4 regions of the Bradyrhizobium sp. CCBAU 53338 genome follow, and region 3 is predicted to be linked to each of the others. Evidence: predicted binding sites of a transcription regulator. Region 3 holds the regulator's gene; each other region holds the start of a gene.

Region 1 (4,210 bases), 3.0 Mb from region 3:
GAGCCGGAGGACACGTCGACGGTCGCCACCGTCTGCTTGCCGTAGCGCACCCGCAGATTGATCGGCTCGGCGCAGTCGAAGGTCGAGGTTTGCGGTCCGTCGCCGTCGTCGAACGACCAGGCGCAGGTCGCACCGACTGGCACCGCGCCGGTCAGCCGCACGGTGACGGGATGATCGATCGGGGTCAGGTAGTTCTCTTTGACGTTGTCGCGCGTGCAGGGCTGGTTGACCCGGCCCTGGAGGTCGATACAGAGCCGGTTGACCATGTTGCGAGCCCAGCCGCGGCCTTCGCTTTGCAGCTCCATCGATTGCTCGGCGGCGAGGATGCTGCGGTTTCGCGCATTCTCGACATGCAGCAGGAAGTCGCGCTCCTCGCGGAACAGGCGGAAGCGATTGCGGACCTCCCAATTGATCTGCAAGGCGCCGCTGTCCTGCGCGGCTGCGGGCTGAGGCAAAACGGCGAGGAGCCCTGCCAGCAGCAGGGCGCCCGCGAGACATCGGCGAAGGGAAACAGGGATCATGGCCCGCGTCTTCAACGGCAAAGTTGAGGCGGAAATAAGAGAGGATTGCCGTTCGGCCTGCAACCTTCGTCTGTCGCCTTTGCAGGTCGCGGCCGGCCTTACCGTTTGCTCGCCTGGCGCAGCGACCGCTCATGCTCCATCGCCGTAACCTGCTTGGGCAGGTTGGCCTGCGCGCAGGCCTCCGCCAGCCGCCGTCGCTCCTGCCAGGGCTGGACGACGTTCATCCAGAGCTCGCGGGTGCCCATGATGGAGATGGCCAGACCGAACGGGATCACGAAATAGAGAATACGGAAGACCAGCAGTGTCGCCAGCAGCTGCTCACGGCCGAATTCGGGCAGCGCCACCAGCATGGCGGCGTCGAACACGCCGATCGAGCCGGGCGCATGGCTGGCAAAGCCCAGCAGTGTCGCCAGGATGAACACAACGGCGAGCGACAGGAAGTCGATCGGCGGAGTGGAAGGGATCAGCAGATACATCGCAAAGGCGCAGAAGCCGAGATCGACCACGCCGATCAGGATCTGCACCAGCGTCAGCGGCGCTGACGGCAGCACCACCTTCCAGCCCTTCTGGCCGAGCTCGCGTCGTTTCTCGCCCATGCAGAGCCAGACCAGATAGGCCCCGATCGAGGCGAGGCCGCCGAACGCGATCAGCCGGTTAATCGACGACGGCAGCTGGTCCATGTAGGAGGCCGCGTCCGGGTGGATGGCCATGCCGATCGACAGCACGAAGATGTTACCGAGCCAGAAGGTCAAGCCGGAGAGGAAGCAGATCTTCGCGACGTCGATCGCGTTCAGCCCATAGTCCGAATAAATCCGGAAGCGGATCGCGCCGCCCGTGAATACGGTGGCGCCGATATTGTGGCCGATCGAATAGGACGTGAAGCTCGACAGCGCTGCGATGCGATAGGGCACGTGCTTCTTGCCGATCGTTCGCAATGCAAAAAAGTCATAGAAGGTCAGCGTACAGAACGCGAAGAACACGCAAAGCGCCGCCAGGCCGATATTGCCACGCGGGATATCAGCCAGCGCGGTGAGGATGGCGTTCCTGTCGATCCCGTGGAGGGTCCGCACGAGCGTGGTGACCGCGAAGGCGATGATCATCACGCTCGCGGCAATTCCGAGCCGTCGCCAGCCGATCCATCTCTTGAAGCCGCGCTTCAGCGCGGGCAGCAGTCCGTGCATTCATCCTCCCGGCGGGGGGCAAGACCGACCGGGCCAGACATTGGCCGGTCGGTTGCGATCACTGCCCGAAAAGGGCGTCGATCGCTAGGCATGATGTAGCTCATTTAAGGCAAAAACAGCGACTTGTGCAGCCCTTGACAACGACAGGTTCTGCGCCGGATCGGCCGTTTCTGTCATACATGGTTCACATCGCCCGCGCGTTAAGCATATGAGTCGGGGACCGAGCCTCGACCGCGTAACCTTTCATTGAGATGGTCTCAAATCCTGCGCTCGCAAGCTTTGTTCCGGCGCAAACGCGGCGAGGCTTTTTTGGAACGACGGCGCCGCGCACCGGTTAGCGCCCCATCAGCAATCGAACACGGCGAAACAACAGGCTTTTCGTGCAAGCCGGTACGGTCGTGTTCCCGAAACCTGCAAGGATCGGAACGATGGGACTGTTCACCAAAGACATCAAGACCATGAACGACCTGTTCGTGCATCAGCTCCAGGACATCTACTACGCCGAGCAGCAGCTCACCAAGGCGCTGCCGAAAATGGCAGACAAGGCTACCGATCCGCAGCTGAAGCAGGGCTTTTTGACGCATCTCGAGGAAACCAAGCAGCACGTCGCGCGGCTGGAGGAAGTGTTCAAGATGCACGGTGCCCAGGTGAAGGCGGTCGACTGCCCGGCGATCGACGGCATCATCGAGGAAGCCGACGAGACCGCCGGCGAGGTCGCAGACAAGGCGGTGCTCGACGCAGCGCTGATCAACGCCGCGCAGGCCGCCGAACACTACGAGATCGTCCGCTACGGCAGCCTGATTGCCTGGGCCAAGCAGCTCGGCCGCAGCGATTGCGCCGCCGTGCTCGCCAAGACCCTCGAGGAGGAGAAGGCGACCGACAGGAAATTGACGTCGCTTGCAGAGAGCAAGGTGAACCTGCGGGCGGCGAGCTAAGGCCGTCTTCAGCCACCAGAGCGCCGCGCGGCCAATCCCGCGCGGCGCGGCCTTATCGGATATTCATCATTCGGTCATTGTCGAAACATGGCGACGGACCGACGGTGTATATGTCGCATGGGGCTGCAATCGAGGTGGCAGCATGCGCGCCGATACCATCAAATTCGAATCCTTCGACGCGAACGGTGCTCCGCGCACCGCATCGCGCCTCGCGACCTCGCTCACGCTGGCGGCGATGAGCCTCGGCTACGGCGTGGTGCAGCTCGACGTCACCATCGTCAACACTGCGCTCGATGCCATGGGCAAGACGCTCGGCGGCGGCGTCGCCGAGCTGCAATGGGTGGTGAGCGCCTACACCATCGCCTTTGCCGCCTTCATCCTGACGGCGGGCGCACTCGGCGACCGGATCGGCGCCAAGCGCATCTTCATGGCGGGGTTCGCGATCTTCACCGCGGCCTCGCTAGCTTGTGCGCTGTCGCCCAACGCCATCGTGCTGATCGGCGCGCGGCTGGTTCAGGGGCTGGCAGCGGCGATCCTGGTGCCGAATTCGCTGGCGCTGCTGAACCACGCCTACACGGACGATCGAGCGCGCGGCCGTGCGGTCGCGGTCTGGGCCGCAGGCGCGAGCCTGGCGCTGACCGCCGGTCCCTTCGTCGGCGGCGCGCTGATCACGCTGGTCGGCTGGCGCGCGATCTTCCTGGTCAATCTGCCGATCGGCCTCGCCGGCCTGTGGCTGAGCTGGCGCTATGCGAGCGAAACCACGCGGGCGCGCTCGCGCGAGATCGATCTGACGGGCCAGCTTGCGGCGATCGGCGCACTCGGGTCGCTCGCCGGCGCGATCATCGAAGCCGGTGCGCTGGGATGGGACCATCCGGCCGTGATCGCGGCCTTCGTGGCCTCAGCCGTCCTCGCCACGCTGTTCGTCTGGCGCGAGAGCCGCACGGCGCAGCCGATGCTGCCGCTGTCGTTGTTCAGCCACCGGCTGTTTACCCTGACCACGATCGTCGGTCTGCTCGTGAACATCGCCATCTACGGCCTGATCTTCGTGCTGAGCCTCTATTTCCAGCGGATCAACGGCCTGTCGGCGTGGTGGACCGGGCTTGCTTTCGTTCCGATGATGGGTGCGGTGCTCCCCGTCAATCTGCTGGCGCCGCGCCTTTCCGAGCGTATCGGGCCATGCCCGACCATCGTCGTCGGCGCCTCCATATCCGCGCTCGGCTGTCTCGGCCTGGTCTGGATCGAAGCCGGGACGAGCTATTGGGCGATCCTTGCGCAGATGATCGCGATCAGCGGTGGACTTGGCCTCCTGGTACCGCCGCTGACCTCGACCTTGCTCGGCAGTGTCGAGAAGGCGCGCTCCGGCATCGCCGCCGGCGTGCTCAACGCGACGCGACAGACCGGCAGCGTCCTCGGCGTCGCGCTGTTCGGGTCGCTGATCGCTTCGGACAGCGCCTTCGTGCCGGGCCTACACCAATCGCTGATCATATCGGCGGCGGTCCTGCTGATCGCGGCGGCCGTGATCGGATTTGGTGCGAGGGCCCCGGCACGCGCAATGTGAACAGTCGCACACATT
Region 2 (4,210 bases), 2.5 Mb from region 3:
GCGCCTCGCCAGCATCGGGCTGATCGTGGCCGGCATCGTCGGATTGAAGCTGGTTACTTGAAGATCTGCACCGCCCACCAGCTCAGCGCGGCGACGATGGCCGACGCCGGAATCGTGATCACCCAGGCATAGACGATCGAGCTCGCCACGTTCCAGCGCACCGCCGAGACACGGCGGGCAGCGCCGACACCGACGATTGCGCCGGTGATGGTGTGGGTGGTCGAGACGGGGACGCCGAGGAAGGTCGCCATGAACAAGGTCGCCGCGCCGCCGGTCTCGGCGCAAAAACCCTGCATCGGCGTCAATTTGGTGATGCGCAGGCCCATGGTGCGGACGATGCGCCAGCCGCCCATCAGCGTACCCAGCGCCATCGCCGTCTGGCAGGACAGGACCACCCAGAACGGCACCGTGAATTCGCTGCCGAGCTGGCCCTGCGAATAGAGCAGCACGGCGATGATTCCCATCGTCTTCTGCGCGTCATTGCCGCCATGGCCGAGCGAATAGAGCGAGGCCGAGGCGAATTGCAGGATGCGGAAGGCGCGGTCGACCGCGAACGGCGTCGAACGCACCGAGAGCCAGGACACGATCGCGACCAGCATCATCGCGAGCAGGAAACCGACCAGCGGCGACAGCACGATCGCCAACACCGCCTTGGTAAGGCCGCTCCAGACCGCCGCCGAAATTCCGGCCTTGGCCATGCCGCCACCGACAAGGCCGCCGATCAGCGCATGCGAGGAGGAGGACGGAATGCCCAGCCCCCAGGTCACGAGATTCCAGACGATGGCGCCGACCAGTGCGGCGAAGATCACCTGGGCGTCGACGATCGCGGGGTCGATGATGCCGGTGCCGATGGTCTGGGCGACGTGAAGCCCGAACACCATGAAGGCGACGAAATTGAAGAATGCGGCCCAGAACACCGCGAATTGCGGCCGCAGCACCCGTGTCGAGACGATGGTCGCAATCGAATTGGCGGCGTCGTGCAGGCCGTTCAGGAAGTCGAACAGCAGCGCGACGGCGATCAGTCCGACCAGGACGGGAAAACCCAACGCAGCATCCACGGCGCGGCCCCTGCCCTACACTTGCTCGATGACGATGCTGTTGATCTCGTTCGCAACGTCGTCGAAGCGATCCGCCACCTTTTCGAGGTGGTCGTAGATCTCGACGCCGACGATGAAATCCATCGCGTTGCCGTCGCGGTGCTTGAGGAACAACTCCTTCAGGCCAATGTCGTGGAGATCGTCGACGCGGCCCTCGAGCTTGGTCAGTTCCTCCGTGATCGCGGTGAGCATCGCGACGTTCTTGCCGATCTGCTGCATCAAGGGCAGTGCGCGTCCGACCAGGTTGGCGCATTCGATCAGGAGCGCGCCGATTTCGCGCATCGGCGGCTCGAAGGTGCGCACCTCGAACAGCATCACGGCCTTGGCCGTCTGCTGCATCTGGTCGATGGCATCATCCAGCGACGTGATGAGGTTCTTGATGTCGCCCCTATCGAACGGCGTAATGAAAGTGCGGCGCACCGCCGTCAGCACCTCGCGGGTGACGTTATCTGCGTCGTTCTCGAACTGGCTGACGCGCTGGCAATAGACCGGCGTCTCCTCGCCGCCGTTCAGCACGCCCTGGAGCGCGATCGCGCCCTGGATCACGGTCTGGGCGTGGCGGTCGAACAGGTCGAAGAACCGTTCTTCCTTGGGCAGGAAAGCGCGAAACCAACGCATCATGGAAATGGTCTACCGGTTGGAAATCCCCCGGTCCGTACGGACCGTCACAAAACCGTCATAGACCATTTTCGCTCTGCGTGCGTGTCATCTCACGCCCGCGGAGCGGGATCATCCACCGGATTCGCACATCAATTAAATTGATGTGATATCAATGATTTAGAGCGATCGCCGGAAGTAATGGGCGATTTCGCCGATGACGCCGCGGCGGAAGGTGAGCACGCAGATCACGAAGATCGAGCCCTGGATCACCGTCACCCATTGGCCGAAGCCCGCCAGATATTGCTGCATGGCGATGATGACGAAGGCGCCGATCACGGGACCGAAAATGGTGCCGAGACCGCCGACCAGCGTCATCAGTACGACCTCACCCGACATCGACCAATGCACGTCGGTGAGCGAGGCGTTCTGCGCCACGAACACTTTCAGCGCGCCGGCAAAGCCCGCCAACGTCCCCGACAGGACAAACGCCAGGAACTTGTACTGGTCAGTCCGGTAGCCGAGCGAGATGGCGCGCGGCTCGTTCTCGCGGATCGACTTCAGCACCTCACCGAACGGCGAATTGATGATGCGGTAGATCAGCAGGAAGCCCGCGAGGAATCCGGCCAGCACGACGTAATAGAGCACGGTCGCATTGGACAGGTCGAGCACGCCGAACATGTGCCCCTGCGGAATGCCCTGGATGCCGTCCTCGCCATGCGTGAACGGTGCCTGGAGGTAGATGAAGTACAGCAGCTGTGACAGCGCCAGCGTAATCATCGAGAAGTAGATGCCCTGGCGGCGGATCGAGATGTAGCCGGTGATGAGGGACAGCACGAACGCCGCCGCGATGCCGACGAGGACGCCGAGTTCGGGCGGGAGCGCCCAGACCTTCAGTGCATGCGCGCTGCAATAACCGGCAGTGCCCATGAACATGGCGTGACCGAACGACAACAGGCCACCATAGCCGATCAGGAGATTGAAGGCGCACGCAAGCAGCGCAAAGCACAGCGCCTGCATCACGAAGAACGGATAGACTCCCGTGAAAGGCACCGACGCCAGCAGCAGCGCCATCACCACAAACGCGATCATCTCGTCGCGCATCGCGCGCGGGGTTACCGGCAGCGTGTCGTCCGTCAAGGCTGTCATGTCAGGCCGCCCTTCCCGTCAATCCCGTTGGCTTCACCAAGAGCACCAGCACCATCAGCACGAACACGACGGTGTTGGAGGCCTCGGGGTAGAAATATTTGGTCAGGCCTTCGATCACACCGAGCGCGAAGCCGGTGATGATGGAGCCCATGATCGATCCCATGCCGCCGATCACCACCACCGCGAACACGACGATGATGAGGTCGGCGCCCATCAGCGGCCGGACCTGATTGATCGGCGCCGAGAGCACGCCGGCCAGCGCGGCAAGACCGACGCCGAGACCATAGGTCAGCGTGATCATGCGGGGCACGTTGATGCCGAAGGCGCGCACCAGAGTCGGGTTTTCGGTGGCGGCGCGCAGGTAGGCGCCCAGCCGCGTCTTCTCAATCAGGTACCAGGTCGCCAGACACACGACCAGCGAGAAGATCACGACCCAGCCGCGATAGATCGGCAGGAACATGAAGCCGAGATTCATGCCGCCCCTGAGCTGATCCGGAATGGCGTAAGGCAGGCCGGAGGAGCCGAAATAGTTCTGGAACACGCCCTGCACGATCAGTGCGATGCCGAAGGTGAGCAGCAGGCCGTAGAGATGATCGAGGCCGGTCAGCCACTGCAACATGGTCCGTTCCAGGATCATGCCGAAGATGCCGACGATGATCGGCGCCAGCAGCAGCGCCCACCAGTAGTTGATGCCGCCGAGGTTCAGCAGGAAATACGCCATGAAGGCGCCCATCATGTAGAGCGCGCCATGGGCGAAATTGATGATGTTGAGCATGCCGAAGATGACGGCGAGCCCGAGACTGAGCAGCGCGTAAAACGAGCCGTTGATCAGTCCCACAAGTAGCTGTGCGTAGAGAGCCTGCATCGATCCAGCACCCAGTCCCTTCGGCGTTCCCAAAGTTTGCCCGCCGGCTCGAGGCCGGCAGGCTGTTGGTCCTACTTCTTAAGCAGCGCGCACTTGCTCTCGGAGAGCGGCGTGAACGCCTGATCGCCGGGCACCGTGCCGACGAGCTTGTAGAAGTCCCACGGTCCCTTGGACTCGGAGGGCTTCTTCACCTCGAACAGATAGGCGTTGTGGATGGTGCGGCCGTTCGGCTGGATCTCGCCCTTGCCGAACAGATCGTCTTCCGTGGGCATCGACTTCATCTTGTCGACGACCTTGACGCCATCATGCGGATTGCCGCCGAGTGCTTCCAGCGCCTTGAGATAGTGGCGCACACCTGCATAGACGCCCGCCTGTACCATGGTCGGCGGGGCGCTGTTCTTCATCTTTTCGGCGAAGCGCTTGGAGAACGCACGGGTCTTGTCGTTCATGTCCCAGTAGAACGTCTCGGTGAAGTTCAGGCCCTGCGCGGTCTCGAGCCCGA
Region 3 (4,210 bases):
CGAGATATTTTGCCGATCCCGTTGCGGCCAGCGTCGCCAGCGTGCGGCCGTGGAAGGCGCCCTCGAAGGTGACGATGCGGTAGCGCTCCGGATGGCCCTTGGAGAAATGATGATGGCGAACCAGCTTGATCACGCCCTCCAGCGCCTCGGCGCCGGAATTGCAGAAGAAGACGAAGTCCGCAAAGCTCTCGTTGCACAGGCGCGCGGCGAGCTTCTCGCCATCCGGGCTCTGGAACAGATTGGACATGTGCCAGAGCTTGGTCGCCTGCTCCTGCAACGCCTTGACGAGCGCAGGATGGGCATGGCCGAGCGCGTTCACGGCGACGCCCGAGGTGAAATCGAGATAGCGATCGCCATTGGTTGCGATCAACCAGACGCCTTCACCGCGCTCAAAACCGATGTCGGCCCTGGCAAAAACGGGGAGCAAATGCGGCGCTGCGCTGTTGGTCATGACGATCACTTGATTGTTGCGGACGGCCGACGCGTGCATTGCGCAACGCACCATTGACCGGCCCGGAAAACGAAACGTGCCGCCTTTTAAGGGCGGCACGCACGGCCATTTTAGGCCTGGTGATCCGGGTGTCAATGCCGCCCGGAAAGCCTCGCGAAACGCCGAATCCGTAGTCTTGCGGTGACGATTTTGCAGGATTTTCGCCACGGAACATGTGGAAGCGAGTCGGCGGACTCTTGCGCGCGAGTCACGCCATATTGTAGCGTTTGGCTTGTCAGATACGACATCTCGTGCAGCGGTTCTGATCCCAAGAGTCCTCATGTACCGGCGTAAACGTTCGGGCGCACTTCGCGCGCCCGGCGAGCCTTAAGGGATTCCGGCGGCACGGGTTTTTCGAGGCTTAGGCATTCGTTGTGCGGCCCCAGGATGGCGGGCGCGCGGCGAAGGAAAGGGTGCAATGACGGTTTTGACCTGGTCCGACGATCGCGTCGAGCAGCTGAAAAAGCTCTGGGAGGCCGGACTTTCGGCCAGCCAGATCGCCGCCGAGCTTGGGAATGTCACCCGTAACGCCGTGATCGGAAAGGTGCACAGGCTCGGCCTGTCCGGCCGCGCCAAGAGCCCCTCGTCAGCGGCTCCGCGGCCACGCAAGGCACGTCCTGCGCAGCACATGATGCGGGTGAGCAGGCCGATCGCGCGCGGCAACACCGCACTGGCGCAGGCCTTCGAGGTCGAGGTCGAGGCCGAACCCGTTACCTACGACAACGTGGTGCCGATGAGCCAGCGGCTCTCGTTGCTCGAGCTGAACGAAGCCACCTGCCACTGGCCGGTGGGCGATCCCTCGAGCCCGGATTTCTTCTTCTGCGGCGGCAAGGCCCTGTCCGGCCTGCCCTACTGCGCCCAGCACTCGCGCGTTGCGTATCAGCCGGCAGCCGATCGCCGCCGCGCACCGGCCAAGCCCGGCACGCGCTGAGTACAGCTTGAGACCGACATCGTCCCGGCACCGGCCGGGGCGAAAAAGAAAAGCGCGCCACCGAGCGCGCTTTTTTTGTTTTGCTTGCGGGCAGCTAGGTAGCTAGCCGGAGGCCTGCTCGGCCTTCGCGAAGCGATCGTCGAGCGCGTAGCCCGCGCCGCGGACGGTGCGGATCGGGTCCTGCTCGCGGCCGAGATTGAGCAGCTTGCGCAGGCGGCCGATATGCACGTCGACGGTGCGCTCGTCGATATAGATGTCGCGGCCCCAGACGCTGTCGAGCAGCTGCTCGCGCGAGAACACGCGGCCGGGATGCTCCAGGAAGAACTCGAGCAGACGGTATTCGGTCGGGCCGAGATCGATCGGCCGGCCCGAGCGCGCCACGCGGCGCTTTTCGCGGTCGAGCTCGATGTCGCCGAAAGCAAGCACGGTCGCGAGCCGCTCCGGGCTGGCGCGCCGCAGCAGCCCCTTCACGCGCGCCAGCAGCTCGGGCACCGAGAACGGCTTGACGATGTAATCGTCGGCGCCGGTCGCAAGGCCCCGCACCCGTTCGCTCTCCTCGCCGCGCGCAGTGAGCATGATGATCGGCAGCTGCTTGGTGTCGGACCGCGTCCGCAAGCGGCGGCACAGCTCGATGCCCGACAGCCCCGGCAGCATCCAGTCGAGCACAATCAAATCGGGGATATGCTCCTTGAGGCGGGTGTCGGCGTCGTCGCCGCGCATCACCGTCTCGACGTCATAGCCGTCGCCTTCGAGGTTGTAGCGGAGAAGCTCGGTGAGAGCTTCCTCGTCCTCGACCACCATAATGCGTGCGCCCATGGTCTGGTCGCTCCTTGCCTGATCAGGTGTTCGGGACCGTCGTGGCGAACGTCGTCATGTCGCCCTTCGGCCGCTTGTCGGTGATCGCCTGGCCTTCGATCATGTAGAACACGGTCTCGGCAATGTTGGTGGCATGATCGCCGATCCGTTCGATGTTCTTGGCGCAGAACATCAGGTGGATGCAGAACGAGATGTTGCGCGGATCCTCCATCATGTAGGTGAGGAGTTCGCGGAACAGCGAGGTGCAGATGGCGTCGACTTCCTCGTCGCCCTTCCACACCGCCATCGCCGCCGGCAGATCGTGCGCGGCATAGGCGTCCAGCACCGACTTGACCTGCTGCTGCACGAGGTCGGTCATGTGCTCGAGGCCGCGGAACAGTTTGAGCGGATGGAAATCCGTCTCCAGCGCCGCGACGCGCTTGCCCATGTTCTTGGCGAGGTCGCCGATCCGCTCGAGATCGGTCGCAACGCGCATGGCGCCGACGATCTCGCGCAGGTCCACCGCCATCGGCTGGCGGCGTGCGATGGTGAGCACGGCGCGCTCCTCGATTTTCCTCTGCAGCGTGTCGAGCTCGGCGTCGATGGTGACGACGCGCTGGCCGAGCGCGACGTCGCGGCGGATCAGGGCATCGACGGAATCGACGATCATGCGCTCGGCGATGCCGCCCATCTCGGCCACCAGGCGGGTGAGCTCCTGGAGGTCGGTGTCGAAGGCTTTTGCGGTATGTTCAGAACCCATGTCCCGTCTCCTCAGCCGAACCGGCCGGTGATGTAATCCTGCGTGCGCCGGTCGGACGGCGACGTGAAGATCTTGCTGGTGTCGTCGAACTCGATCAGTTCGCCGAGATACATGAAGGCGGTCTTGTCGGAGACGCGGGCCGCCTGCTGCATGTTGTGGGTGACGATCGCGATCGTGTAGTTCTCGGACAGTTCCTGGATCAGTTCCTCGACCTTGGCGGTCGAGATCGGATCGAGCGCCGAACAGGGCTCGTCGAACAGGATCACCTCGGGCCGCACGGCGACGGTGCGGGCGATGCAGAGGCGTTGCTGCTGGCCGCCGGAGAGCGACAGGCCCGAGGCGTTGAGCTTGTCCTTGACCTCGTTCCACAGCGCGCCGCCGCGCAGCGCCTTCTCGACGCGACCGTCCATCTCGGACTTCGAGATCTTCTCGTAGAGACGGATGCCGAAGGCGATGTTCTCGTAGATCGTCATCGGGAACGGCGTCGGCTTCTGGAACACCATGCCGACGCGGGCGCGCAGCAGGTTGAGATCGAGCTTCGGGTCGAGGATGTTGGTCTGGTCGAGCATGAGCTGACCGGTGACGCGCTGGCCCGGATAAAGGTCGTACATCCGGTTGAAGATGCGCAGCAGGGTCGACTTGCCGCAGCCCGACGGCCCGATAAAGGCCGTGACGCGGTTGGTGCCGAGCGCCAGGTTGATGTTCTTCAGCGCGTGGTGTTCGCCGTAATAGAAGTTGAGATTGCGCACCGTCACCTTGGCCGGGGCCTCCGGCAACGGCTGCTGCGATGCCAGATGAGCGTTGGAACTCACGGATACGGACAGATCGGTCATTTTACGGTCCTCTCGGCGCCAAGAATGCGCGCGCCAATGTTCAAGGCAAGCACGGTGAGCGTGATCAGCAGGGCGCCGCTCCAGGCGAGTTGCTTCCAGTACTCGTAGGGGCTCTGCACGAAGTTGTTGATGGTGACAGGCAGGTTCGCCATCGTCTTGGTGAGGTCCAGGCTGAAGAACTGGTTCGACAGCGCGGTGAACAGCAGCGGCGCAGTCTCACCCGCAACGCGCGCGGTCGCGAGCAGCACGCCGGTGATCAGGCCGGAGCGCGCCGCGCGGTAGGCGATCTTCTTGATCACCAGCGAGCGCGGCAAACCGAGCGCACTGGCGGCCTCGCGCAACGGGTTGGGCACCAGCAAGAGCATGTCCTCGGTGGTACGCAGAACCACCGGGATCACGAT
Region 4 (4,210 bases), 660 kb from region 3:
CCACATATCGGATGGGTTCGGAGCCCCGATTGTTAGCTAAAGTTAATGTCGGCAGACATCGGTTTCCGAGATAGAATTTGACGAACCGGCGGCATGGCAACCCCTATGCCGGACCGGACCAACCAATGGGAATTCGACCATGTCGGACCTGGACCGCAATTACACTTCTCCTTTCGGTAGGGCCGCCGGGCGTGTTGACGCCGCGACGGTCGATGCCGGCCTGCGCGCCTACATGCTGCGCATCTACAACTATATGAGCATCGGCCTCGCCATCACGGGCCTCGCCGCGCTCGGCGTCTACATGGCTGCCGTCACCGACGTGCCGACGGCGGAAGCCGTCCGCGTCGGCAAGCTGTTCCTGACGCCGTTCGGCTACGCGATGTTCGTGAGCCCGCTGAAATACCTGTTCATGCTCGCGCCGCTCGCCATGGTGTTCGTGATCTCGGCAGGCATCAACCGCCTGGCGCCCTCGACCGCGCAGATCCTGTTCTGGGTGTTCTCGGCGCTGATGGGCATCTCGCTGTCCTCGATCTTCCTGGTGTACACGCACACCTCGATCGTGCGGGTGTTCTTCATCACCGCGGCGACCTTCGGCGCGCTGAGCCTCTATGGATACACCACCAAGCGTGACATGAGCGGCATGGGCTCGTTCCTGTTCATGGGCCTGATCGGCATCATCATCGCGAGCCTGGTGAACCTGTTCCTGGCCAGCACCGCGCTGCAGTTCATCGTGTCGGTGGTCGGCGTGCTGGTGTTCGCGGGCCTCACCGCCTGGGATACCCAGCGGCTGAAGAACGACTACATCTACGGCTACGCTTCGGCCGGCGGTGACATCGCCGAACGTGCGGCGATCTCCGGCGCGTTGTCGCTGTATTTGAACTTCATCAACCTGTTCACGCTGCTGCTGCAGCTCCTCGGCCAGCGCGACTGAGCGCCGGACCAGAGCGAACGGACACCAACCCCGGCCGAAAGGCCGGGGTTTTTGTTTGCCCGCTGCCTCTCCGGTCATCGCGGACGCAGCGAAGCAGTCCAGAGTCCCTCCATGGATGCATTTCTGGATTGCCTCGCTACGATCGCAATGACGGTGTGGAAGGAGCGCTGCCCCTTCCAGCCACCACGGGAACGCTCTAATCTCTCCCCATGTCCGCACCCGAAATCAGGCCCACTATCGAGGCCGACCTCCCCGCCATCACCGCCATCTACCAGCAGGCCGTCCGCGAGGGCACCGCGACGTTCGAGCTGGATCCGCCGGACCTCGCCGAAATGACGCGCCGCTATCGCGCGCTGGTCGACGGCGGCTATCCCTATTTCGTCGCCATCCTCGACGGCCGTCTCGCGGGCTACGCCTATGCCGGCGCCTATCGGCCCCGCCCGGCCTATCGCTTCACGGTCGAGAACTCGATCTATCTGGACCCGGGCTTCCACCGCCGTGGCATCGGCTCGTTGCTGCTGGAGCGGCTGGTCAGCGAATGTGAGGCGCGCGGCTTCCGCCAGATGATCGCCGTGATCGGCGATTCCGCCAATGCCGGCTCGATCGGCGTGCACACCAGAGGCGGCTTCAAGATGATCGGCACGCATCCCAATGTCGGCCTGAAATTCGGCCGCTGGCTGGATACGGTGATGATGCAGCGCGACCTCGGCGAAGGCGCGAAGAACGTGCCGGCGAAGTAGGTTCATTCGTCATTTCCGGGGCGATGCATCCGCATCGAACCCGGAAGTTTCCTTCGCAAATGCGGATCGAGATTCCGGGTTCGCGACTTCGGTCGCGCCCCGGAATGACGACCGAAGGTCGTCACACCACCGCCAGCTTCCGGTCGATCACCAGAAGCACGCGCTCGAGCTCGTGGCCGCGGCGCAGGATCAGGCCGGTCGCCGAGATCACGCTGTACATGCCCTGCTTGCGCGCGAGCCGCGGATCTTTCTCGATGCGGTAGATCGGCACTTCGGAGGCCCGGCGATAGACCGAGAACACCGCGCGGTCCTTCAGGAAGTCGATGGCATAGTCGCGCCACTCGCCGTCGGCGACCATGCGGCCATAGAGATTGAGAATTCGGCGCAGTTCGAGCCGGTCGAACGTCACCCGGCCGGGTTGGGCATTCGCAGCGGCGGGGCGCGCCACTGCGCGCTGCTCGCTCGGATCGGCATCCTCCGACGTCAAACTCATGGGGCGCCTCCTGTCGTGTCAGCATGACCGCCCCCGCGAAGACCGTCCCCGGAGCCGCGGATCATGACAATTGCATGATTGCGCCAACCGTTCCCCGCCGCAAGGGGCTCTTGAAGTGCCCACGAGAACCACATGAGAACCACTTTAGAACCACATGAGAACCGGGGGCCATCTCGCCGGCCGGTTGCGAATCATGACACATGCAACGGTTGAAATTCCCGGCGGCAAAGCGTCACGGGATCGTTAGCAGGAATCACAGGATCGCCGCTTTTCCGCCCATCGCCTGCCGCCCTGCATTGCGAAAAGGCTGGTGTGCGTTGACCCGGTCCTTTCGGTTCCGGATTCCTCAGCCCCCAGCCCCCCGGGGTCGAACAGGATCGGGTCTGTACGCGCGACAAGGAGGGCCAACGCGAGTTGGTCCTTTTTTGTTTGTGTCGGGGTGTGTCTGCCTCGATGACCTGCTCCCTCATCGGCGCCATCACTCTCGCCCCTGATCCTCAGGGAGACGCGCGCATGAACGCGCTCCTCACCATGAGGAGCGAGAGCAATCTCGACACTGGAGAGTTTCGAATTAGTGCAGCGACGTATACGCCGCGCCCAGCATCGCACCGGGCTTCTCGCGGCTACCGTCCTGGACATAGACCACCGCACCGTCGACCCCATCGCGCGACGTCAGATTCTCGAGCGGCACGCTCCAGCTTTCGGGACGCCCGTTCCAGTCGCCGACCTTGAGCAGATTGCGCACGACGTTGTGATAGGTGATCTGCTGTCCGCGATTCTCGCCGCGGCCGATCTCGATCGGCACCGATTTCGCAATCGAGCAGATCCAGACTTCGCCATGCGAGACCGTCGGCTCCCTGCTCGCTGCGACCGACACGTTGATCTGCTTGCCCGCGAGCGACATCGTCACCGGCACGCTCATCACGCCCGCGCCCAGGTCCGTCTTGTCGATCGCGTTTTCGATGCCGGAGCGGTCGCTGCCGATGACATGCACGGCGCCGTTGACCACGGCCTGCGGGGTATAGACTTCGCGGTCACCGCGCATGCGTGAATAGGCGCGCTGCCGCGCCGAGAAACGTGAATCCGCCAGCGTGTCCTTCCAGCCGAGATAATCCCAATAGTCGATCGGCATGCTCAGCGCGATGATCGAGGGATCCTTGGCGAGGTCGCCGATGACCTTGTCGGCGGGCGGGCAGGACGAGCAGCCCTGGGATGTGAAGAGCTCGACCACGGCGCGCGGGTCGGCCTCGGCGGGACGGACAACGGCGACGATGGCGCAGATGCCGAGTGCTCCCGACCAGAATGCACCGGACCAGCGCGAGACGAAATTAGAGGCCATCATTCCAGTCATGTCGAACGTCACACATGGTAGCTCGTGGGGGAGATCTTATCGCCGGATGGTCACCGTAGTCTTACGGGCGCGGCACGTTCAACCGTCCAACACGCGCTTTGCGCCGGGCGGGCCCATCTGAAGCATGCCGCAAACGTACGAAGGCGGCCTTTTGATAGGCCGCCTTCGTTTAACCTTCTACTCACGTCGCAGTGAGCCACTGTTCACAAATTCGCGCGCCAAAGTGCGCCCAGCGCACTTTAGATTGTTGTTGGAGCATGATCTTTCCGGAAAACCGCTGCGCACTTTGCGCTAACGCGGCCCTTCGGGTCCGGATCATGCTCTAGGCCGCGAGCTTGCGCAGCACGTAGTGCAGGATGCCGCCGTTCCGGTAGTAGTCGAGCTCGTCCAGCGTATCGATGCGGCACAGCAGCGAAACGCGCTGGAGCTTGCCGTCGCCCGACACGATCTCGGCGGTCAGCTTCTGGCGCGGCTTGAGGTCGCCGACGAGGCCACGCAGCGTGACCTTCTCGTCGCCCTTGAGGCCGAGCGAGGACCAGGAGGTGCCTTCCTCGAAGGTCAGCGGCAGCACGCCCATACCGACCAGGTTGGAGCGATGGATGCGCTCGAAGCTCTGGCAGATCACGGCGCGAACGCCGAGCAGACGCGTACCCTTCGCAGCCCAGTCGCGCGAGGAGCCGTTGCCGTATTCGGCG

Evidence for each region. Region 3 encodes PhoB, which activates phosphate uptake and scavenging genes when phosphate is short. Its sites were predicted from a motif close to TGTCATNNANCTGTCAT; they were not measured.
Region 1: a site for PhoB is predicted at 1,874-1,890, ahead of XH90_RS12520 (YbhN family protein). Genes of this name have one in related genera too.
Region 2: a site for PhoB is predicted at 1,761-1,777, ahead of XH90_RS21415 (DUF47 domain-containing protein). Genes of this name have one in related genera too.
Region 4: a site for PhoB is predicted at 2,228-2,244, ahead of XH90_RS01845 (DUF2794 domain-containing protein). Genes of this name have one in related genera too.

What each region holds. Positions count from the first base shown of each region.
Region 1 covers NZ_CP030048.1:2,670,135-2,674,344, forward strand. Annotated here, with positions in the region: gene XH90_RS12515 (hypothetical protein) at 1-521, opposite strand, end outside; gene XH90_RS12520 (YbhN family protein) at 620-1,702, opposite strand; gene XH90_RS12525 (ferritin-like domain-containing protein) at 2,131-2,637, shown strand; gene XH90_RS12530 (MFS transporter) at 2,780-4,195, shown strand.
Region 2 covers NZ_CP030048.1:4,528,065-4,532,274, forward strand. Annotated here, with positions in the region: gene sugE (quaternary ammonium compound efflux SMR transporter SugE) at 1-61, shown strand, start outside; gene XH90_RS21410 (inorganic phosphate transporter) at 54-1,058, opposite strand; gene XH90_RS21415 (DUF47 domain-containing protein) at 1,074-1,718, opposite strand; gene XH90_RS21420 (branched-chain amino acid ABC transporter permease) at 1,875-2,843, opposite strand; gene XH90_RS21425 (branched-chain amino acid ABC transporter permease) at 2,845-3,708, opposite strand; gene XH90_RS21430 (ABC transporter substrate-binding protein) at 3,780-4,210, opposite strand, start outside.
Region 3 covers NZ_CP030048.1:7,022,183-7,026,392, forward strand. Annotated here, with positions in the region: gene XH90_RS33065 (aspartate aminotransferase family protein) at 1-451, opposite strand, end outside; gene XH90_RS33070 (GcrA family cell cycle regulator) at 909-1,421, shown strand; gene phoB (phosphate regulon transcriptional regulator PhoB) at 1,524-2,237, opposite strand; gene phoU (phosphate signaling complex protein PhoU) at 2,260-2,976, opposite strand; gene pstB (phosphate ABC transporter ATP-binding protein PstB) at 2,988-3,809, opposite strand; gene pstA (phosphate ABC transporter permease PstA) at 3,806-4,210, opposite strand, start outside.
Region 4 covers NZ_CP030048.1:376,350-380,559, reverse strand. Annotated here, with positions in the region: gene XH90_RS01855 (Bax inhibitor-1/YccA family protein) at 140-931, shown strand; gene XH90_RS01850 (GNAT family N-acetyltransferase) at 1,141-1,671, shown strand; gene XH90_RS01845 (DUF2794 domain-containing protein) at 1,793-2,164, opposite strand; gene XH90_RS01840 (thioredoxin family protein) at 2,736-3,515, opposite strand; gene acnA (aconitate hydratase AcnA) at 3,838-4,210, opposite strand, start outside.